2 linked regions of the Variovorax terrae genome follow. The protein of the gene in region 1 binds, or shares a complex with, the protein of each later gene. Links are inferred from orthologs where the notes say so. Each region holds a gene or a part of one and is shown in the gene's direction. Other genes may lie near its edges. The genes, in order: eno and MMF98_RS13965.

Region 1 (5,821 bases):
GACTTCATCCGCGCCGTGGCGCAGTCGGGCCGGCCGGTCAACATCAAGAAGGGCCAGTTCCTCGCGCCGCACGACATGAAGAACGTGATCGACAAGGCACGCGCGGCCGCCCGGGAGAAGGGCCTGCCCGAGGACAGCTTCATGGCCTGCGAACGCGGCGCGAGCTTTGGCTACAACAACCTGGTGAGCGACATGCGCTCGCTGGCCATCATGCGCGAGACCGGCGCCCCGGTGGTGTTCGACGCCACCCACTCGGTGCAGCTGCCCGGCGGCCTGGGGCAGAGCTCCGGCGGCCAGCGCGAAATGGTGCCGGTGCTGGCGCGCGCGGCCCTCGCGGTCGGCGTGGCGGGCGTCTTCATGGAAACGCACCCCGACCCGGCCAAGGCGCTGTCCGACGGCCCCAATGCCGTGCCCCTGAAGCACATGAAGGCGCTGCTCGAGACGCTGCTGGCGCTTGACCGCATCACCAAGAAGAACGGCTTCCTCGAAAACAACTTCACCGCCTGAAGAACATCCCCATGAGCAGTGCCTACATCATCGCCAACGTCACCGTCACCAACCCCGCGCAATACGAAGAGTACAAGAAGCTGTCCACCCTCGCCATGAAGGCGCATGGCGCCGAGGTCTGCGTGCGCGGCGGCAGCATCGAGGTACTGGAGGGCGACTGGGCCCCCACCCGGCTGGTGCTGCTCAAATTCCCTTCGGTCGAACAGGCCCGCGCCTTCAACGATTCGGTCGAGTACGATGCCGCGCGCCAGGCGCGCCAGGGCGCGGCCGTGATGCGCATGGTGCTGGTCGAAGGCGCCTGAACCCCTTTTCAATTCAAGAGACGGAAACTACAAATGAGTGCAATCGTTGACATCGTCGGCCGCGAAATTCTCGACAGCCGAGGCAACCCCACCGTCGAGTGCGACGTGCTGCTGGAATCCGGCACCATGGGCCGCGCCGCCGTGCCCTCGGGCGCATCCACCGGCTCGCGCGAAGCCATCGAGCTGCGCGACGGCGACAAGGCCCGCTACCTCGGCAAGGGCGTGCTCAAGGCCGTGGAGCACATCAACACCGAAATCTCCGAAGCCGTGCTCGGCCTCGACGCCTCCGAACAGGCCTTCCTCGACAAGACGCTGATCGACCTGGACGGCACCGACAACAAGAGCCGCCTGGGCGCCAACGCCATGCTGGCCGTGTCGATGGCCGTGGCGCGCGCCGCGGCCGAAGAGTCGGGCCTGCCGCTGTACCGCTACTTCGGCGGCATGGGCAGCATGCAGATGCCGGTGCCGATGATGAACGTGGTCAACGGCGGCGCCCACGCCAACAACAACCTCGACCTGCAGGAACTGATGATCATCCCCGTGGGCGCCCCGAGCTTCCGCGAGGCCGTGCGCTACGGCGCCGAGGTGTTCCACGCGCTCAAGAAGATCATCCACGACAAGGGCATGAGCGTGGCCGTGGGCGACGAAGGCGGCTTCGCGCCGAACGTGGCCAACCACGAAGCCGCGATCCAGATGATCCTCGAAGCCATCGAGCAGGCCGGCTACACCGCCGGCGAGCAGATCGCCCTGGGCCTGGACTGCGCGGCCAGCGAGTTCTACAAGGACGGCAAGTACCACCTCGAAGCCGAGGGCCTGACCCTGAGCGCCGAGGAGTGGACCAACATCCTCGCCACCTGGGTCGACAAGTACCCCATCATCAGCATCGAGGACGGCATGGCCGAGGGCGACTGGGACGGCTGGAAACACCTGACCGAGCGCCTGGGCGACAAGGTCCAGCTGGTGGGCGACGACCTGTTCGTCACCAACACCAAGATCCTGAAGGAAGGCATCGACAAGAAGATCGCCAACTCGATCCTGATCAAGATCAACCAGATCGGCACGCTGACCGAAACCTTCGCCGCCATCGAGATGGCCAAGCGCGCGGGCTACACCGCCGTCATCAGCCACCGCTCGGGCGAGACCGAGGACAGCACCATCGCCGACATCGCCGTGGGCACCAACGCCGGCCAGATCAAGACCGGCTCGCTGAGCCGCTCCGACCGCATGGCCAAGTACAACCAGCTGCTGCGCATCGAGGAAGACCTGGGCGACATCGCCAGCTACCCCGGCCGCGCGGCGTTCTACAACCTGCGCTGACCCGCAAGCGCATGGCGGCCACCCTCCACGCCCGCGGCCGTGCCGCTGCACGGCTTCCCGGAGGCCTGGGCCTCGCTGCAAGCGGCCCGGCGAGGACCTGAGCGGCCATGGGCAACCGCCTCGTTCCGGTCATCCTGCTGGTGCTGCTCGGGATCGTGCACGCGCAGCTGTGGTTCGGGCGAGGCAGCCTTCCCAACGTGACCCAGATGCAGCAGAAGCTGGATGCACAGCGGCTGCAGAACGCGCAGGCCCAGCAAGCCAACGACCGCCTCGCGGCAGAAGTGCGCGACCTCAAGGAGGGCCTCGAGATGGTGGAGGAAAAAGCGCGCATGGAACTCGGCATGGTCAAACCCAACGAGATCTACGTGCAGATTGCGCGATGAGCTCCCCCCAGGCTCCGCTTCGCTGCGCCTCCCCCCTGCAGGGGGCAACACCAGCGGCCCGGCCTTCTTCGCCTGATGCTTGAGTGGCTGTTCGCCGAGGCGTTCACCCTCTGGGGTTCGCCCACCACCTGGCTGGAGGTGGCCGCCTTCGTGCTGGCGCTGGCCATGGTGGGCTGCAACATCCGCGAGATCCACTGGGGCTGGCCGCTGGCCATCGTCAGCTCGCTGATGTACTTTGCGCTGTTCTGGCGCCACCGGCTGTATGGCGATGCCTCGCTGCAGGTCTTCTTTGCCGTGGTGGCGTTCTGGGGCTGGTTCCAGTGGCTGCGCGGGCGGCGCGGCGACGGCAGCGCGCTCGCCGTCATGCGGCTCGGCCGCGCGGGCCGGATCGGCACCCTCGCCGCCTGCGCCCTGCTCTGGCCCGCCACCGGGCTGTTCCTCAAGCACTTCACCGACACCGACGTGCCCTGGTGGGACGCCTTTCCCACCGCCGTCAGCGTGGTCGGCCAGTTCCTGCTGGGCCGCAAGTTCATCGAGAACTGGCTGCTGTGGATCGCCGTGAACGCGGTCGGCGTGGGCCTGTTCGCCTACAAGGGCCTGTGGCTCACGGTGATCCTCTACGCGCTGTTCGCGGTCCTGAGCGTGGTGGGCTGGCGCGCCTGGCGGCGCCAGCTCTGAGAACCGCCATGGCATCGGCTCCCTGCCAGATCGCCTTGCTCGGCGCCGAGAGCACCGGCAAGACCCAGCTCGCGCTCCAGCTGGCGGCGCATCTGCGCGCCCAGGGCCGGCCGGCCACCGTGGTGCCCGAGCTGCTGCGCGAATGGTGCGACCGGGAGGGCCGCACGCCGCGCGCCGACGAGCAGGCCGCCATCGCGCAGGAACAGCAGCGGCGCGTGGAGGCGGCAGCCGCCGCCGGCAGCGTGGTCATCGCCGACACCACGCCGCTGATGACCGCCATCTACAGCGAGCTGCTGTTTGGCGACACCTCGCTGTACGCCGCCGCCGAGGCCCACCAGCGCCGCTACCACCTGACCCTGGTCACCGGGCTGGATCTGCCCTGGGTGGCCGACGGCCTGCAGCGCGACGGCGCCCATGTGCGCGAGCCGGTCGATGCGCTGCTGCGCGCGGCGCTTGCGCGTGCCGGCGTGGCCTACCAGGTGGTGTACGGCCTGGAGGGCGAGCGCCTGCGCAACGCCCTCAATGCTATCGATTCAATAGCAACAAATGACCACCCGACGAGGACATCTGGCCAATTTCCTTCAAAAACCGGCGCCTGGGCCTGGGTCTGCGAAAAATGCAGCGACCCGGACTGCGAGCACCGGCTGTTCACTGGACTGCTGGGCTCGAAGGCGGCTGGTCGCCCGGCGCCTTGAAGATCTGCGCCGCGTCCACCGCGTCGAAGCGGTACTGGCGGCCGCAGAAATCGCAGCCCACCTCGATGTCGCCGCGCTCGGCGATGATCTCCTCGGCCTCCTGCGCGCCCAGGCCGCGGATCATGTTGCCCACGCGCTCGCGGCTGCAGGTGCAGGCGAAGCGCGGCCGCTGCGGCTCGAAGCGCAGCAGCTTCTCCTCCCAGAACAGGCGGCGCAGGACGGTGTCCACGTCGAGCGTCAGCAGTTCCTCGCGCGTCAGGCTGGCCGCCAGCGTGGCGATGCGGTTGTAGTCCTCGTTGCGGCCGATCTCGTCTTCGTTGGCCCGGCTGACCAGGCTGCCGGCGAGATTGCCCTCGCCCTGCACCGGCAGGCGCTGGATCATCAGCCCCGCCGCCACCTCGCCGTTGGCGGCCAGCACCAGCGTGGTATCGAGCTGCTCGCTTTGCAGCATGTAGTGCTGCAGCACGTCGCTGAGCCGGTCCAGCTTCTGGCGCTGGTCGCCGAACAGCGGCACCACGCCCTGGTAGGGCTGCTGGCCCGGGAAGCGGTCCTTCGGGTCGAGCGTGATGGCGCAGCGCCCCTGGTTGCCGGCATTCACCATGTCGCTCAGGCGCGCGCCTTCGGGCACCTCGCCCATCACCTTGGCCGTGGCGCGCAGGCTCAGGTCGTGCTGCACCTCGGCCACCGCCACCTTCACCGGGCCGTCGCCGAAGATCTGCAGCACCAGCGCGCCGTTGAACTTGATGTTGGACTGCATCAGCACGCCGGCCGCGGCCATCTCGCCCAGCAGCTCGCTGACCGGCGCCGGGTAGGCCCCGGTCGCGCTGTTGCCGGCGCGCCGGCGCAGGATCTCGGTCCAGGCGTCGGTCAGGCGCACGATCATGCCGCGCACCGGCAGGCCGTCGAACAGGAATTTGTGCAGCTCCGACATCAGGCGATCTTCTTCAGGCCGCGGGCGAAGCGGTGGGCGTTCTCAACGTAGTGCTCGGCGCTCTGGCGCAGCCTGGCGGCCGCGGCCTCGTCCAGCGTGCGCACCACCTTGGCCGGCGCGCCGATGATCAGCGAGTTGTCGGGGAACTCCTTGCCCTCGGTCACCACGCTGCCGGCGCCCACGATGCAGTTGCGCCCGATCTTCGCGCCGTTGAGCACCACGGCCTGGATGCCGATCAGCGTGTTGTCGCCGACGGTGCAGCCGTGCAGCATGACCTGGTGGCCCACCGTCACGTTGTCGCCGATCGTGAGCGGGTAGCCGATGTCGGCATGCAGCACGCTCAGGTCCTGGATGTTGCTGTTGCGCCCGATCCTGAGGGTCTCGGTGTCGCCGCGGATCACCGCGCCGAACCAGACGCTGGCGTTGTCCGCCAGTTCCACCGCGCCGATCACCTGGGCGCTGTCGGCGACCCAGGCGCCGGCGCCGAGTTTCGGCGCTGCGCCGTCGAGTTCGTAAATGGCCATCGCCTGAATCCTCGCAAAAACTAGAATTGTAGGGATGGATCTGCGCCAGCGTGCCCTTGCCGCCCTTCAAACCCCCGATCCGGCCTCCAAAGTGGCTGAAGTCCAGGCCCTGTGGTCGCAGGCAGCTATGTTTTCGATAGCAGGCCAGCCTCCGGCCGAGCCCGCCGGCCTGCCGGGGCGCCCGCCGTGCCCGGCCCTGATCGCCCACCTGCAGGTGCCCAGGCGCTCGCCCTTCACGCCCGAGGGCCGGGCCGCGCTGATCCATTCGATCTGCCACATCGAATTCAACGCCATCAATCTGGCGCTCGACGCGGTCTGGCGCTTCGACGGCATGCCGCGCGAGTTCCATCTCGACTGGCTGCGCGTGGCCGCCGAGGAGGCCTTGCATTTCACGCTGCTGCGCGAGCACCTGCAGGGCATGGGCCACGACTACGGCGACTTCAGCGCGCACGACGGCCTGTGGGCCATGTGCGAGAAGACCCGC
Region 2 (6,392 bases), 1.8 Mb from region 1 along the record:
GCCAGGTAGTGATGGCGGTAGCGCGCGTTGAGTTCGGGATATTTCTCGGGCGGCACGTCGGGCGCCGCGTAGGCCAGCGCCTGCATCAGGCCCATGCCGATGACGTAGGCCGCGGCATGGTCGCTGGGCACGGTGCCGCCCACGTCGCGCACCGCGGCCTGGATGCAGCGCACGATGATGCGGGTGGAATCGAACAGCGTGCCGTCCCAGTCGAAGGCAATCAGGTCATAGCGGCGTGGACGTGACATGGGCAACGAAGGCTTCAAGCTCGGAAGGCAAAGGCGCCAGCAGTTCGACGCGCTCGCCGCTGGCCGGATGATTGAACTGTAACCGCCACGCATGAAGAAACATGCGCCTGAGCCCCTGTTTCTGCAGCGCCTTGTTGAGTTCGAAATCGCCGTACTTGTCGTCGCCGGCGATGCCGTGGCCGGCCGATGCGAGGTGCACCCGGATCTGGTGCGTGCGGCCGGTCTTGATGGTGACTTCGAGCAGGGAGAAGCCCTCGAGCTTTTGCGCCACCTTCACCAGCGTGACGGAGCGCATGCCGTCGGGATCGTCCTTGGCCACCACCTTGACGCGGCGCTCGCCATCGGCCTGCAGGTATTTGTGCAGGGGCTGGTCGATCACCTTGCGGTTGGCGGGCCAGGCGCCGGCCACCAGCGCGAGATAGGTCTTGCCGGTTTCGCGCTCGCGGAACTGGTCTTGCAGTGCGGTGAGCGCGCTGCGCTTCTTGGCCACCAGCAGGATGCCGCTGGTTTCGCGGTCCAGCCGGTGCACCAGCTCCAGGAACTTCGCGCCCGGCCGGGCTTGCCGCAATTGCTCGATCACGCCGAAGCTCACGCCGCTGCCGCCGTGCACCGCCACGCCGGCCGGCTTGTCGAGGGCGATCAGGTGCTCGTCTTCGAGCAGGATGGGAAATTCGCGCGCCGGCGCCGGCTTGTCCAGCTTGTCGGCGGCCCTGTCGGACACCCGCACCGGCGGCAGGCGCACCAGGTCGCCCGCCGCGACCCGGGTGTCGGCCGCCGCCCGCCCCTTGTTCACGCGCACCTCGCCGCTGCGGATGATGCGGTAAACATGGGTCTTGGGCACGCCCTTGAGGTGGCGGATCAGGAAATTGTCCAGCCGCTGGCCGGCCGATTCCTCATCGACGGCCAGCAATTTGGCCTGGGGCGTTGCAGGCGGCGGATTGCCCCCTATAATGTGTTTCACTAGCGTAACGCCGTAAGTGGTTGATTTGTCTGGAGTTTAGTCCACACACTGCCAACGGCTGCGCTGGGAGGTCGATGCCACCAGGCGCATTGCCGGCAAACTGAAGGCCAACGCCGACAGTGGCTCGCAGTCCGCCGGCTCGAGCCGACGCATTTTGAAACACTGAATACGGAATACCCAAGTTCGCAAGCACGCTGCTCGTGAACGGATCGAAGCGAGAACTCTTGTGTTGATGGCGCTGATTCAAACCTGCCTGCGGTGGCTGCTGCCCCCGCTTTCAGGCATGAAATCGCCCAAAGTCCGCGCCCCCCGGGCGCGGGGCGCTACAAACTCTGTAGCAATCCCACAGTCTCATCCCCTCGCCCCCATCCACGCGCCCACGCCCCGACTGCTGAGCTAGTGCTCTGGCAGTCTCAGGCTCTTTCGGCAATTCCTTTCGTTTCTCAGGCGTCAGTTCAGGCATCGTTGGCTCATCCAGGGCCTGTTTGATGTTTTTGAAAACCAAGGGGAACGCATCATGAAACGGATGCTGATCAACGCCACCCAGGCAGAAGAACGCCGCCTGGCGATTGTGGACGGACAGAAGCTGCTCGACTATGAAATCGAGATCGAGGGACGCGAGCAGCGCAAGGGCAACATCTACAAGGCGGTCGTGACGCGCGTCGAGCCCTCGCTCGAAGCCTGTTTCGTCGACTACGGCGAAGACCGCCACGGCTTCCTGCCGTTCAAGGAAATCTCCAAGCAGTATTTCGCCCAGGGCGTGCCCGTCAGCCAAGCCAAGATCCAGGACGTGATCAAGGAAGGCAACGAGCTGCTGGTGCAGGTCGAGAAGGAAGAGCGCGGCAACAAGGGCGCGGCCCTCACCACCTTCATCTCGCTGGCCGGCCGCTATGTAGTGCTGATGCCCAACAACCCGCGCGGCGGCGGCGTGAGCCGGCGCATCGAGGGCGACGACCGGGCCGAGCTCAAGGAAGCCATGGACCAGTTGGAATATCCCAACGGCATGAGCATCATCGCGCGCACCGCCGGCATCGGCCGCACCGCGCCCGAGCTGCAATGGGACCTGAACTACCTGCTCAAGCTCTGGGGCGCCATCGACGGCGCGGCCAAGGGCGGCAAGGGCGCGTTCCTGATCTACCAGGAGTCGTCGCTGGTGATCCGCGCGATCCGCGACTACTTCAACAACGACATCGGCGACATCCTGATCGACACCGACGACATCTACGACCAGGCCCAGCAGTTCATGGCCCACGTGATGCCCGAGCATGCCGCCCGCGTGAAGCGCTACCGCGACGACGCGCCGCTGTTCAGCCGCTTCCAGATCGAGCACCAGATCGAATCGGCCTACGCCCGCACCGTGCAGCTGCCCAGCGGCGGCGCCATCGTGATCGACCACACCGAGGCGCTGGTCTCGGTGGACGTGAACTCGGCCCGCGCCATCAAGGGCGGCGACATCGAAGAGACCGCCACCCGCACCAACCTCGAAGCCGCCGACGAAGTGGCCCGCCAGATGCGCCTGCGCGACCTGGGCGGCCTGATCGTCATCGACTTCATCGACATGGAAGAGTCGCGCAACCGCCGCGACGTCGAAAACCGCCTGCGCGATGCGCTGCGGCAAGACCGCGCGCGCGTGCAGTTCGGCACCATCAGCAAGTTCGGCCTGATGGAAATGAGCCGCCAGCGCCTGCGCCCCGCCCTCAGCGAAGGCGCCTCCATCCCCTGCCCGCGCTGCGGCGGCTCCGGCCACATCCGCGACACCGAAAGCTCGGCGCTGCAGATCCTGCGCATCATCCAGGAAGAGTCCATGAAGGACAACACCGCCTCCGTGCTGTGCCAGGTGCCGGTGGAAGTGGCCTCCTTCCTGCTCAACGAAAAGCGCACCGAGATCGCCAAGATCGAACTCAAGCAGCGCATCAACGTGCTGATGGTGCCCAACAAGACGCTGGAAACGCCGAACTACCGGCTCGAGCGCCTCAAGCACGACGACCCGCGCCTGGACAACATCGAGGCCAGCTACAAGATGGCCGACGAGATCGAGGACCCGACCTCCGTCACGCGCCGCTCGCAGGAGCCCACCAACAAGCAGACCCCCGTGATCAAGGGTGTGCTGCCCGACGCGCCCGCGCCGGTGGCCGTGCCCAAGCCCGAACCGGTCAAGCCGCAGCAGGCAGCCGCTCCGGCCCCCGTGGCCGCCCCCGCGGAAACCGGCTTCTTCGGCTGGATCAAGAACCTGTTCGGCGCCAAGCCCGCACCGGCCCCCGCGCCCGCACCGGCCGCGCAAGGCGCCAAGAAGGAAGAAAAACGCGAAGGCCGCGGCGGCCGTGACGGCGAGCGCCGCGATGGACGCCGGGGCGAAGGCCGCGGCGGTGAGCGCCGGCGCGACGGCGAGCGCCGCGATGGACGCCGGGGTGAGGGCCGAGCCGAGGGCGCAGAAGGCCAGCCGGCACGCAGCGGCGAAGGCCGTGGCAACCGTGACGGCGAGCGCCGTGGCGAGCGCCAGGACCGCGAAGGCCGGGGCGACCGCCAGGGCCCGCGCGAACGGCGCGACGCCGACAACCGCACGGCCGCTACAGAAACCGTAGCAAACAATGTCCAGGCGACGGGGACCTCCGCCGTATCTGACACCCAATCCGGCGAGCAGCGGCAAGACCGGCCGCCGCGCAGCGGCGAACGCCGCGAGCGCGGTGAAGGCCGCCGTGAACGGGGTGAGCGTGGCGAACGCCGCGGCGAGCGCGGTCCGCGCAGTGGTGATGCCGCCGGCAACAGCCCGGAGGCCCTGGCCGCCGGTGCCGCCGTCGCAGCCACCACCGCCATTGCCGCTGCAGCAGCCTCTGCCGCCACCCAGGACAGCACTGCCCCGCAAGGCACGCCGTCCGACAGCGGCAACGACACGCCGCGCGCCGACGGCCAGCGGGAACGCCCCGAAGGCGACGAGCGCCGTGAACGCCGTTCGCGCGACCGCTATGGACGCGACCGCCGCGAGCGCAGCGAACAGCCGCGCACCGAAGAAGGCAGCACCACGGATGAGGGTGCCGAGCGCGCAGCGGCCGAGCCCGTGCGCAGCAGCTACTTCGATGCCGTACGCCCCGTGGCACAGGAAGCGCCGGCCCAGGCCGCGCTCCCGCTCGACGCAGAGGCGCCTGCTGCTGCCCGCAGCGTCGAAGCGCCGGCACCGGTAGCCGCCCCTGTCGCACAGGCCGCGCCGGCCCCCGTGCAGGCACCGGCGCCCGCCGTTCCTGCCGGCCTGCCCAAAGTCCAGTCCTTCCAGCTCCCCGTGGCCGACCTGGCCCAGGTGGCCGAGGGTTCGGGCCTAGTCTGGGTCAATTCCGACGCCGACAAGATCGCCTCTGCACAAGCAGCCATCGCCGCCGAGCCCAAGCCCGTGCGAGTGCCACGCGAGCGTCCCGCCCCGGTGGTGCTGGATGAGGGGCCGCTGATCCTGGTGGAAACGCGGCGCGACCTGCGCAACATGACGCTGCCCTTCGAGGCAGCGCCGCCTTCCAGCACCTGAGCCTTCGCCCCCTCCCCCGCCGGGGACGGAGCACCCAGCGGCTCTGCCCTCGGCGAATGCGCGCAAGCGCAACCCAGGGCCCAACGCCTACCGAGCCATAGCGGTCACCCAACGACCCACAGGCCGCGAGCGTGCGCGCCCTCCGCACTAGTCACTTTGGACTATTCACAAGCGTGAAGAACTTGACGAAACTCGGTTGCGCATTTGCTCACACCACGGAGCGCCGGAGCCTAGGCGCACAGATCTACCCGAAGGCCTCCGGATTGGCAAGAATTCAACCCTTCTCGTCCCGGCCCACGTTGCATTCCTGTCGAGAAACTGACCCGCGGCAGAACATCAGCTTGTAAAGCTGGCAGAAAGCACCCAAGACGTGAATTTCTCACGGAGTTTTCAGAGATCTGAAGATATCTTTCGCCTACTATGCAAGCATTGCGATCGGTAATAAATTGTCACACCCGTGTTGTACGATTGTTACAATTTGTTTTTTAGTGCGCCAACCATGTATCTGTCCACCGCCCCATCTTTTTCCCGTCAGTTGCAGATCAGGAAACAGCATGTGCGAGCGCTGCAGGCCCATGGTCGCCTGAACGCCCCAAGTGGAATGCCGACATGAGCCCCCGACAACCTGATGATTCTCGCTGCGCAGCAGCGCATGACTGCGAGAACATGCAGTTGCGAGTACGGCCAGGACTTCATCACACTGTGGGCATGACTGATTTCGAGTCCACACTCAACAGGTCGTGCCCGGATCGGTGCCAACAACAAGTGGGCCGTTCCATCACCCTCAGCACAGCCCGACCTCGTTCAAGACCAAAGTCAATCCATTGCACAGCGGCCAGCCATTGGCCCTTGAGCTACCGCGCTCCTTGCTTCGGCGCGCCTTCTTTCTGACTGCGCACCGCCATGTCTCTCTCTTTCTTCTTCTACGCCTTCGCCGGGGCCTTTCTCACCAGCCTGATCCTCGTGCTGACACAGCGCTGGCATGGCCACTACAGCATGGACAGCAATTTCGGCGTGCAAAAGCTGCATACCGCCCCCACGCCCCGCATCGGCGGCGTCGGCATCATGGTGGGGTTGCTTGCCGCCTACTGCCTGGCAACGCCCGCCGTGGAGGCCATCCTGCACCCCATGCTGGTGGCCGGCCTTCCCGCCTTTGCCGCGGGCCTGTATGAAGACCTCACCAAGAAGGTGGGCGTATTGCCCCGCCTGTTGGCCACCATGTGCAGCGGTGTCTTGGCCTGGGCCATCACGGGTGTGGCCATGCGCAATACCGGCCTCTCGGGCGTGGACGCCCTGCTGGCATTCACACCGTTGGCGGTACTGTTCACGGCATTTGCCGTCGGCGGCGTGGCCAACGCGGTGAATATCATCGATGGCTTCAACGGCTTGGCCGCGGGTGCCGTTGCCATCATGCTGGCTGCCCTGGGGCTGATTGCTCTTCAAGTTGACGATACGGCGCTGGCCACCGTGGCCTTTGCAGCAGCGGCGGTGTCCCTGGGCTTTGGCGCCGTGAACTGGCCTTTTGGCAAGATCTTTCTGGGCGATGGAGGCGCCTACCTGCTGGGCTTCATTCTCGCCTGGCTGGCTGTGCTGCTGCCCATGCGCCACCCGGAAATCAACGCCTGGACCACGCTGCTGGTATGCGCTTATCCAGTGATCGAAGTGATGTTCT

Evidence for each region.
Region 2: the proteins of eno (region 1) and MMF98_RS13965 are in contact, whole or in part, in a solved structure (PDB 2FYM), measured with the Escherichia coli proteins. The link is inferred for Variovorax terrae from one-to-one orthologs.

What each region holds. Positions count from the first base shown.
Region 1 is NZ_JALGBI010000001.1:1,136,235-1,142,055, reverse strand. The notes cover bases 1-2,984. They hold eno (phosphopyruvate hydratase), read left to right. Parts: upstream 1-842; coding sequence 843-2,126; downstream 2,127-2,984. Other genes in these bases: pnuC (nicotinamide riboside transporter PnuC), read left to right, coding at 2,585-2,984; MMF98_RS05340 (septum formation initiator family protein), read left to right, coding at 2,234-2,509; MMF98_RS05350 (DUF1330 domain-containing protein), read left to right, coding at 519-809; kdsA (3-deoxy-8-phosphooctulonate synthase), read left to right, coding at 1-507. Outside these bases: more of pnuC, read left to right, coding at 2,985-3,187; MMF98_RS05330 (AAA family ATPase), read left to right, coding at 3,196-3,882; Hsp33 family molecular chaperone HslO, read right to left, coding at 3,836-4,813; MMF98_RS05320 (gamma carbonic anhydrase family protein), read right to left, coding at 4,813-5,337; MMF98_RS05315 (ferritin-like domain-containing protein), read left to right, coding at 5,372-5,821. UniProt on the Escherichia coli protein: Catalyzes the reversible conversion of 2-phosphoglycerate (2-PG) into phosphoenolpyruvate (PEP). It is essential for the degradation of carbohydrates via glycolysis.
Region 2 is NZ_JALGBI010000001.1:2,949,450-2,955,841, forward strand. The notes cover bases 1,366-4,920. They hold MMF98_RS13965 (Rne/Rng family ribonuclease), read left to right. Parts: upstream 1,366-1,726; coding sequence 1,727-4,720; downstream 4,721-4,920. In the rest of the region: MMF98_RS13955 (HAD family hydrolase), read right to left, coding at 1-248; MMF98_RS13960 (RluA family pseudouridine synthase), read right to left, coding at 226-1,209; MMF98_RS13970 (MraY family glycosyltransferase), read left to right, coding at 5,624-6,392. UniProt on the Escherichia coli protein: Endoribonuclease that plays a central role in RNA processing and decay. Required for the maturation of 5S and 16S rRNAs and the majority of tRNAs. Also involved in the degradation of most mRNAs.